2 regions of the Halomonas sp. M1 genome follow, and region 1 is predicted to be linked to the other one. Evidence: predicted binding sites of a transcription regulator. Region 1 holds the regulator's gene; the other holds the start of a gene.
The links. The regulator FliA, encoded in region 1, starts transcription of late flagellar genes. The targets are predictions, from matches to a motif close to CTAAAGTTNNNNNNNNNNCNGCCGATA.

Region 1 (4,955 bases):
AGTATTCACTGGGCGCTGCCACATCCTCAATTAAGCGCACCGGATGGCGCTCGTAGGCGAGGCGTAAGGAAAGGGGAAAGTCGCTGGAGGGAAAACGCTGACCTAACAGTGACGGTAAGCCGCTACCGCATGCTTCGGCGACGATCAGCCCGTGCCAGTCGCTGTCAAAGTGGCAGATCGACACGCGGTCGTGACCGGTCAACTCCTGAACAGCCCGCACTAGGTAGTCAAGCAACTCCTCTTGATGACTCGCTTCCGTCAGCCTGAGCAGGCGCTCATTCACCGTGCCTAACAAGCGCCGTTTACCAACCGGTGTTAATGGTTCAATTTCTACCACAACGTAGGCGCCTGAACGGTAGGCATAAAGCTGAAAGCGCGTTGGGCTCGCCGGGCGGGTAAAGGTTAGCGGCCCGGCCAAGCGCTGCTGGCCCTGTAGCTCGTGGCGTAGCCGCTGGCTTAGGCGTTTACCCAGCACTTCCGACAGCGTCTGATCACGCCCGTCGGTAACGGTCGTGCCAACCAGTGCGGCAAGGTTGCTACTGAAAGCTTGAATGCGCCGACTGTCAGCATCCAACACCAGCAAAGCACCAAACGACTGAAGTAAAGGGTGTTGCTTCGGCACGAAAATAGCCTCGAAAAAAGTCTATTCACCCTCAAGCTACTGCTTTAGCAACAGCTCAACGCGCCGATTGGCTGCTCGCCCTTCTGCGGTCGCGTTACTTTCCATGGGTTGGGTGTCGGCATATCCGACCGCCCGCATTCGTGAAACAGCGACTCCCTGGCGTTCAAGGTGGCGCACAACCGCAATCGCGCGCCCTACCGAGAGCTCCCAATTCGAGGGGAACCGAGGAGTAGCAATGGGTATATTATCGGTATGCCCCTCTACCGAAATTTGACCTTCAAAGGCCTCAAGCGCCGTTATCAGGTTTTCTAGCACATTCTGCCCTTGGGGCGTTAGCACGGCATCGCCACTGGGAAACAAAAGGCTATCATCAATACGCAGGGTAAGGCCTTCACGGCCTTGGGAAACACTGACCCCGGGAATATTTAGCCCCGCCATCTGCGGCCTTAGCCCCTGGTGACGAGGCTGAATACCAGTGGCTAAGGTTGCCAGGGGCAGCGCAGTAATCGCACTGGCCGAGCGCATTCTGTCGCTATCTGCCGCTTCTCCCCCGCCTGGCGGCGTTAACGCCAGCAGGAGGACAAACAGGGTGATTAGTAGCGTCAATACATCCAGATAGCTCGTTAACCAGCTCTCATCCCCCTCGCCTTCGGCAGTGGGCATTTCCAGCGCATGACGGGCTTCACTGTTCAGCATGTCGCTACCCTTTTGTCGCGGGGCTAGGCGTGGTGCGTGGCTTTACAGTAGCATCGCGTATTTCGTCGTGGTAGTTGGCAACAAAGGAGTTGAGTGTTTCTTCAATAAACGACGGTAGGCGACGTTTGGTGATGAGCGATATACCTTCAAGCACCATGTTCATGGTAATGAGGCGCTCTTCGGTACGACGCTCAAGCTTAACGGCAATAGGCTTAAACACTAGGTTGGCGAGCAAAATACCGTAAAACGTGGTGAGCAGGGCAACGGCCATGCGCGGGCCAATGACTTCTAAGTCGCCCGCATCCATGACTTCAAGCATGTTAACCAACCCCACCAACGTACCAATCATGCCAAAGGCAGGCGCGTAAGTGGCCATCGTGCGGAAAATTTGTGCCTCTGCATGCTCGCGCGCTTTTAACCGCGCTATGCGCCAGCGCAGCATGTCGAAGATTTCATCCTCTTTGGTATTGGCAATGACCAGTTGAATGCCCGTGCGTAGAAACGGGTTACGGGTGTGCTCAAGCTCTTTTTCCACCGCCCGAACATCGCCTTTAAACCATAGCCGAGACATCGACACGAGTTCGTTAATGTCATCTCGAACATAGGTATTTTCACGGCGAAACACTAAGCCTACCAAGCGCACTACCCGAAGTACTTCTTTCAGCGGGTAACTGATAAACGTAGCGGCCAGCGTACCGGTAATGACAATCGCTAACCCCGGTAAGTTAAGAAAGCTTTCTGGGGACTCTGCGGTAAAAAACAGCACGCTTACCAGCAGTAGAATGCTGGCAGATATACCGATCAGCGTAGATGGATTCATCAACGGCTCCTCGCCGGGTTCAAATAAGTGAGTGAGAGATTAATTGGCGTCGTGCAAACGGGCGCGTAAACGGCTAACGGCCTGACTATGCAGCTGGGAGACACGGGACTCGGTAACCCCCAGCACAGCACCCACCTCTTTTAAGTTCATCTCTTCTTGGTAGTACAGCGCCATTAATAGCTTTTCTCGCTCTGGCAGCGCCTCAATCGCTTCAATCAAGGTTTGACGTTGCTGAGCGTCCAACAACTGGTCGAAGAGCACATTGCCAGCGCCGCTACTAGGCTCACCACCCTCTGTCACCAGCTCTTCAAACGGCAGCAGTTGGCCGCTGTTGGTGTCATTGAGTAGCTGCTGATAGTCGCTTAGCGGCATTTCTAAATCACGGGCGATTTCCCCCTCTTCGGGAGCGCGGCCTAGCTGTTGCTCCAGCCGCCGCACCGTCTCATCCATCGCTCTGGCCGAACGTCGCACGCTACGGGGTAGCCAGTCGCGCGTGCGTAGCTCATCCATCATCGCGCCACGGATTCGCTGGCTGGCAAAGGTGGCAAATGTCGCACCTTGGGCCGCATCAAAGCGCCCAAGGGCTTCTAACAACCCCACCATGCCCGCCTGGATAAGATCATCTAGCTCGATGCTCGCGGGCAACCTCACCTGCAGCGTTAAGGCCTGACGTCTCACCAGTGGCATGTATTGGGTTAACAGCTCACTCTGTTTGATCCTGCCTTGTGCTGTATACATCCTCGTGCCTCGCGGCTAAAACACTTTTTACTGGTAATTCACGATGGCTTGCAGCCCCTGTACCCGCACCGGCCGCTGGCCGGGCGTTAAGGCAAAACGAAAGTACAGCGGCGCATCGGCGTGCTTTCCGGCTAATGCCATAGTGGAACCCCGCATGCTGTTAAGTGGGATGCACTGTTCAGGGTGACATAGCCAAGCATTGACTGGCGACGCCGGTGGCGCCTCATACCGCCACTGTATCCGATCAATCACTGCGTTTCCCACTTGCGCTGCGCTGGGCGCTACGATGGGCTGGCTGCTGCTGACCCGGTCGCTCATGGCGACCATGACACTGGGAACTTGGCTGCTCCAACTGCCAGGTGCTGCCTGTACGCTACTTGCCAACCCCATTGCGATGAGCGACACCGTAATGCTCAACGTGACCACCTTTAAGATGCTCCTACCCTGCCTGCTTTGTCGCTGCATGGGTGCTCCCAGTAACGCTACTAGATAGTGACCAGTACTTATCTGCCAGTACTTCTCTGCCAATACCCGCTTGCTTGTAAACGCTGCAGCCCTTATCGGGCAAGCAGCAGCAGTTCTGTGTCTAAATAACCTGCGGCAGCTTCTCGCAAGTTATCGAGTAATCCTTGGCGTGGCAAGTGGGGCTCATGCAGCGCCAACAGGCGCTTTGGACCTTTGTTGTCATGCACTTGCCGCAAAACTCGGTACATCGGCATAAACGCATCCGCATCGCTACTTACCCACAACGCCCAGCGCGGGTAGCGCGCCACTAGTAATGGCAGATTAGCTGTAGCAGGGTCAACCAGGTGAATGTCCCAGTCATCTGGGTCGCCTGCCCAGCGGCGCCCCAATGCCGACCACTGGCTGAGGCGGCTTCTTACCTTGTTAACCTGGTGCTGATGGGTGGGTAAGCCCACCACCACCAGCGGCTGTTTCGGCGTGGGCGGTGCCTCTACGGTTGGCACCATGGCGGATGCAGCGTAAACAGAAGCCGCTTCCTTTGAGACTGGCTCTGCGGGAGCTGGCTCATCCGGCAGCGTATCTTCGGGTATGTCTCCGCGCTGCTGACGCTGTAAATCCGCCCATTTTCGCAGCCCCGCTGCCTGGTCTTGGCTGCTCATAGCATGCCCTCTCGGCTCACGCTACCTAGCTGACGAATCGCATCGCGGGCCATAAAGGAATGCACTAATCCATCGAGCAAGGCGGTATCGCGCCGTTTTCGCTGGGTGCCTAGCAGCAGCATCAGGTCGGTGCGCAGGGCCAGGGCAGCATCATCGTCGGCACTGTCCAAATGCCCTGCTACGGCGGCAACGCCGCTGGCCATGAGCAGGCGTATTTCAGCACTGACATCACCACTGTCGGCTTCTTTAAGCTGCTGCCATGCCCGCTTCGTCAGCGCGGTGACCCCTTCGCTTTGCAGCTGGGTCGCCAGTAAAGAGAGCGCATCAGCGCCTAATCGAGCAGGGCTTAACCAGTAACGCCGAGCAATACGCTTAGCGCTTTCGGGGTCACGAACCTCTCCGTACCATGCCAATAGAGCAGTGCCAGACGCGTCAGTCACTTCTGCATAGGCACTCCACAGCTGCATAGGCTGCCCACGAAAACGCACGCTTATATGGTGCGTAAGCGTGCTATCAATAAATAACTGGCGCTGGGCACAACGCGTGCCCTGGAAGTATACCCTCTGGCTGGCAGGCACCAAGCTGACCCAGGTCAGGTGTTGGGCTTCCAACCATGCCAGCGCTTCGGTGTCGGGGAGCGTAGGCAGCAAATGGACGGCGATGCCGTGTTCATCACTTTGTGTTGCCAAACGGGGCTGCCAACCGGCGGGCTGCCGATGCTGCAGGCGGGGCAGCGCCGACCATGCCCCGTTAGCATCTAGCCCAATATCTGGCATTGACCAGTCACAGCCGCGTTCATTGCGGCGGGGGGACCATGCCATCCCTAGGAGGTTATCTGCCGGGGGCGTGTCAGCGAGTAAACGATCAAGCCGCCCATCCTGCACTGCGCTTGGCAGGGCGGCGATATCCCATACCGCCTCTAAGCGGACAAAACCCGCCACTCGCTGGCGCAGGC
Region 2 (4,955 bases), 240 kb from region 1:
AGCGCCAGCCTGTAACCTTGGCCGTCGTTGATGATGGTGGCGTTAACACCAACTCCTTTGTTGGCGTTAATAGCATCACGAATCGCGGAAAGGCTGCTGCCGGGGGCAATGTCGATGTCGACAGAATCGCCGCTACCAAAATTGAGCTGCAGCGCCGTAGCGCCTTGCAGGTTTAGCGCTGCGTCGCGTTTATCTACCCGGCTAGAGGCCAGCGTGCCGGAGGTGGCAAGCTGGGTCACTTCCACCCGGTAGCTGCCGGGCAGTGCGCTGGCAGTGGTGGTGGCTTTAACGGCATCGCCCCGCACGCTGGCGGAAAGGCTTTGGTACAGTTTGGGGTCGTTAATTTTCGCAACTGAGTCTTGAAACGCATTCAGCGACGTTTGCAGCTGGCCAAACGCGGAAATTTTCGCCTGCTGCTGTTTTTTCTGAAGCGTAATCGGCGCAAGTTTGCCCCGCTCGGCTTCCTGAAGCTGATCAAGCAGCCCTGTTAGGTCAAGGCCAGAACCAACGCCAAGAGAGGTTATTGTCGCCATGCGGGATTTCCTCAGTGCAAAAGCTAAACCATGGCTAATTTAAATAAGCCATTTTTAAACAACCGAACGGGCGCGCGCAGTGATACTCAGCGCCCCCATAAAATAGATACTATCTTTATCGACAGAACAGCGCATAACTTTAGCGCTTTTTCGAGCTTTCAAAGAAGGCGGGAGGGTTATCTAACAAAAACGCCTGCTTGGCGCAGGCGTTTTAGGGCATCACGACCGATTGTTAACTACGGCCTAGCTGGGCATCCAGTGCATCAAACTGCTGGGTGAGGTAATCGCTGGTTTGGTTCATCTGGGCGATCATGCCATCCAACTGACCAAACTGGGTACGGTAGCGGGAGATAGTTTGCTCTATGGATTGCTCCATACGTGTGTAACGCTCAACCAATGATTCAGAGCGGTTTTCAGCACCAGTGATGGCTCCGGTGACGGCACCATTGGGGCTTAGCAGCTGCTCAATGGTTTGGTTCAATTGGCCGGCCATGCCGGTTTCAGCTGAATCACCGGCAAAAAACGTCGAAAGCGCGTCTTGGTTATTGGCAATGGCGTCATCCAGCGCACCATCATCAATTTCAAGCGTGCCATCCCGCTGTAGCGAAATACCAATATCGCTCAGCATGGAGAACTGGCCTTCCACACCGCCACTGAGTACGCTGCGCAGGCGGGACTCCACCGAGCGGGTAGCACTGTCACCGTTTAGCTCGCCTGCTTCACCTGTCTCTGGGTTAAAGCTGGTTAGCTCACCCATGGTGCTTTTTAGGTCGTTATAGGCATCCACAAAGCTGGTAACGGCTTCACGCACGGCGCGGGTGTCTTGCTCTACGGCAATGGTGCTGCTGCCCTCTTCTTGCAGGTTAAGCGTTACGCCTTGGATAGCGCCTTCCACTTGATTGGTAGGGCTGGTAATCGCGATGCCGTTAACATTTAACGAGGCATCTCGACCCGCTTGAATGACATCAGCCGCTAGAGGGTTGTCAGCACCATCCCATTCAAGGCCAGATACGGAAGCTGCTTCACCGGTTTGGGTAGAGTTCAGCGCTAAACGATACTCTTCACCATCAAAGATAATCGAGGCAGACACACCGCTATCTTCGGTCGCATTTATCGCATCGCGAATATATTCAAGGGAGCTTCCAGCAGCAATCTGCACCGGCACACTTGGCTGGTCATCACCGGCGAACTGTAAGGTTAAGGTACGATCTGTATCAGTGCGAGAAGCTTCAGGATCAGCGACCGAATTTGTCGCGAGCGTGCCAGCGCTCGCCAATCGGTCAACCGTTACGTTGTAGTTGCCGGGCTGCGCTTCACCGTCTGCAGCGGCGGTAACGGCACTACCGCCTACGTTGGTGGAAAGGCTTTCATACAGCGCACTATCGTTTAACGCGGCGGAGGCGCTTTGAAACTGAGCAAGGGAGCTTTGTAGCTGGCCGTAAGCGGAAATTTTGGTTTGCTGGGTTTCCAGTTGACGCTCTATGGGTTCGAGCTTGCCTCGCTCAGCTTCCTGCAGCTGATCCAGTAAGCCGTTCAAGTCTAGCCCAGAGCCAATGCCGAGTGATGAAATGGTAGCCATACAATACCGTCCTTTTTTAAAACGCCCTCTACTATCTTGACGCTGCTTATCTGTTGAATGTCGATCTATAATTTAAAGTTATCGACTATTAAACCCTAAACTTAAACATTAAAGAAAACTTTTAAGCATTCAATAGTTACCGCATGTAAATGACAGCTTAACGCACATCTCGAATGTAGACCTTGGTCTAACACCCTCATTGCTTTATAATGCACTGCAACAAGCCCGTTTTGGTCCTGTTTGCAGGAGAACATTTATGCCTTCCCCGGTGTTTCAGCCCGCACCCCAAGTCGCTACGGCCGCTTACCATGTGCAGCGCAGCCTGCGTCACTGTCTTTCTACCGTTGCCGAGCTGCTTTACGACAGCGGCCACGTACTTGAAACCCTCACTCTGCCCCAGCGCGGCCTTACCCAGCGCGAGCTTAACCAGCTAAGCGCGCAGCATAACCACTGGCAGGCTTGCCAGCAGGTGCTTGAAGAGAGCGGTGCCGCGGAATTTAACGATTACCACCGTTTGGTATTAACGGCTATGGGGCGAGAGATGATGTTCGATATGTTTGGCCAAGGGGCCGCAGACTGCGCGTAGCGCTTGCTGCTTGCCAGTACGTGACACTGGCGGTTTTGAAATCACTGCTTTAAAACCAGTGATTTGAAAAAAGATATTTAAAAATACAAAGCGCCCGCAGGGGCTAGTTGAAGCCAATTACCTGCAGGCGCTTTGCTACGTCGGGGCGTGCTGGATTAACGCAGGCCAAGCATCGATAGAACAAACAGAACTACCACCACTAAACCTACGATGTAAATAATGCTACGCATAACGGCACTCCTTGCTTTTTGCGTTTTAGAGAAATCAAAGGGTTGCTTACCTTAAAGCGAACAATTCAAGCCTAGCAGGCTTTTGATCAATTTGCATAATGCCCCCATCACTTCGTGATTGAACCTCTCCTGTATCTTAGCCTCGAACCTTTGCTTGTTCTTTACCCATCTGCCACCGCTCTTTGCCAAGGTGCTGCTATGCGTTTACCTGTGCTACTGATTTTCTGTGCCGCTATCTCACTGCTTTTTAGCGCTAGCGCAACGGCTGACGCACCTAGTACCAGTGCGCTAGTCACGCTCGACCAGAAAACGGCGGCACTAGACCGTGTGCATGCGGTGGTCGTTGCTCACCAGGGCAGTATTGTTCACGAACTGCATCAGGGTGGCCCGGGCGTCGCTGCACCTACCAATATCAAATCGCTTTCCAAAACCGTGCTGGCGGCCATTACCGGCGCAGCCATTGAGGCGGGAGCGATCGAGTCTACCGAGCAAACCTTGGTGGCGATGTTAGGCTCGCTACCCAACGGCGCTGACCCGCAGGTGAATGAGATTACCGTGGCGCACCTGCTGGCCCAGCAGGCGGGGTTAGAGCGTACTTCCGGCAGCAACTACAGCGCTTGGGTCGCCAGCAACAATTGGGTGAATAACGCACTCTCCCGCCCGTTTGTGGATGAACCCGGTGGGCGCATGCTCTACTCCACGGGCACTAGCCATTTGCTTTCTGCGGCACTCACCCAGGCAAGTGGCGAAACCACTCACGCCCTTGCGCAGCGTTTGCTGGGGGAGCCGCTGAACATTGCGATACCCCCCTGGCTGCGCGACCCCCAGGGCATCTACTTTGGCGGCAATGATATGCAGCTTTCACCCAGGGCGCTTATAGAGATCGGCGAGCTGTATCGTAATGATGGCATGGTCGTCGATGACAGCGGAGTGGGCCAGCGGGTGCTGCCGGAAGGCTGGGTTGAAGACTCGTGGACACCCAGAGGCCAATCCCCATGGACAGGGGATGGTTACGGCTTCGGGTGGTTTATTACGACGCTTGCGGATGTGCCGGTGTATTACGGCAGGGGCTACGGTGGTCAGGCGCTCTATGTCATTCCAGAGCGGGAAATGACCGTGGTGATTACGTCCGACCCAACGCCCCCTTCTCCGGGCGGCCAATTTCACCAGCAGTTAAATGATCTGGTCGTTGAGCTGCTACGTTGAGTTGCTATGTTGAATTGCTATGTTGATCCACTAAGTTGATCTTCGCTGACCGCTGGCGTTTCGCGCGCTATTTGCTCCAGGGCGTCAACTAGATCAGTTAAGCGGGTGGCCTTATCTTGGGCATCACTCATCGGCGGCACACGGCTTTTTTGCCTGCAGCTTGGTACGAATAAAATCACCGTGGCTCACATGTAAAAGGTCTGCCAGCCGACGTATGCGGTGCTCTTCAAGCGGGTCGATACTGCCATCTGCCCAGGCCAGCTGCCACATTAATGCCACCAGCTCGCAGCGCTGGTCGTAGCCGTAGTGCTGCTTAATTAGGCTGACAAACTGGTAGTGATCCACCGCATCATCCACCTCTGCTTCCGCCAGCGCCATTAACTCGGTCACTTCGCTGTCGCTTAGCTGGTAACGGGTGGTTAACATCTGTTTGAGCGCGGCGCGTTCGGCGTCACTTTGGTCATAGTCGGCGCGCATCACTTCGCACAGCAGCGCCGCGGTGGCTAGTTCTAATGTAATGGTTCGATTTTCACGCTGCTCTGGCTCCGCCAGCGCCCGTTGGAAGAAGTTAGTGATAGCAACCAGCACGCTGTTTCTCCTGTTGTAAAACCTTATCTTACGACTTCTACCACCGCAGTTAGTGCCGCGCTACGCACCACAGTCCCCCCGTCAACACTCCAACCTTCACTACTTTCCCCTCACTCCTTACGCTTAGCCAACTGCTCTTTTAGCTGCTTGGGCACTTGCTTGATGATCAGGCGATCTTGATGTTCATCGTACTCGATGCTGGAACCCAGCAGGTGGGAGTCAAAGCTGATGGA

Region 2: the regulator FliA is predicted to act here: its motif matches at 2,192-2,218, upstream of fliD (flagellar filament capping protein FliD).

The regions. Positions count from the first base shown of each region.
Region 1 is NZ_CP121119.1:2,600,241-2,605,195, reverse strand. Features, by position in the region: gene P8S54_RS12035 (sensor domain-containing diguanylate cyclase) at 1-622, opposite strand, end outside; gene P8S54_RS12030 (OmpA family protein) at 659-1,318, opposite strand; gene P8S54_RS12025 (MotA/TolQ/ExbB proton channel family protein) at 1,323-2,138, opposite strand; gene P8S54_RS12020 (RNA polymerase sigma factor FliA) at 2,178-2,876, opposite strand; gene P8S54_RS12015 (flagellar protein FlhE) at 2,904-3,341, opposite strand; gene P8S54_RS12010 (hypothetical protein) at 3,434-4,000, opposite strand; gene flhF (flagellar biosynthesis protein FlhF) at 3,997-4,955, opposite strand, start outside.
Region 2 is NZ_CP121119.1:2,844,687-2,849,641, reverse strand. Features, by position in the region: gene fliD (flagellar filament capping protein FliD) at 1-533, opposite strand, end outside; gene fliD (flagellar filament capping protein FliD) at 766-2,112, opposite strand; gene P8S54_RS13160 (hypothetical protein) at 2,369-2,698, shown strand; gene P8S54_RS13155 (serine hydrolase) at 3,127-4,134, shown strand; gene P8S54_RS13150 (TerB family tellurite resistance protein) at 4,258-4,722, opposite strand; gene P8S54_RS13145 (nucleoid-associated protein) at 4,833-4,955, opposite strand, start outside.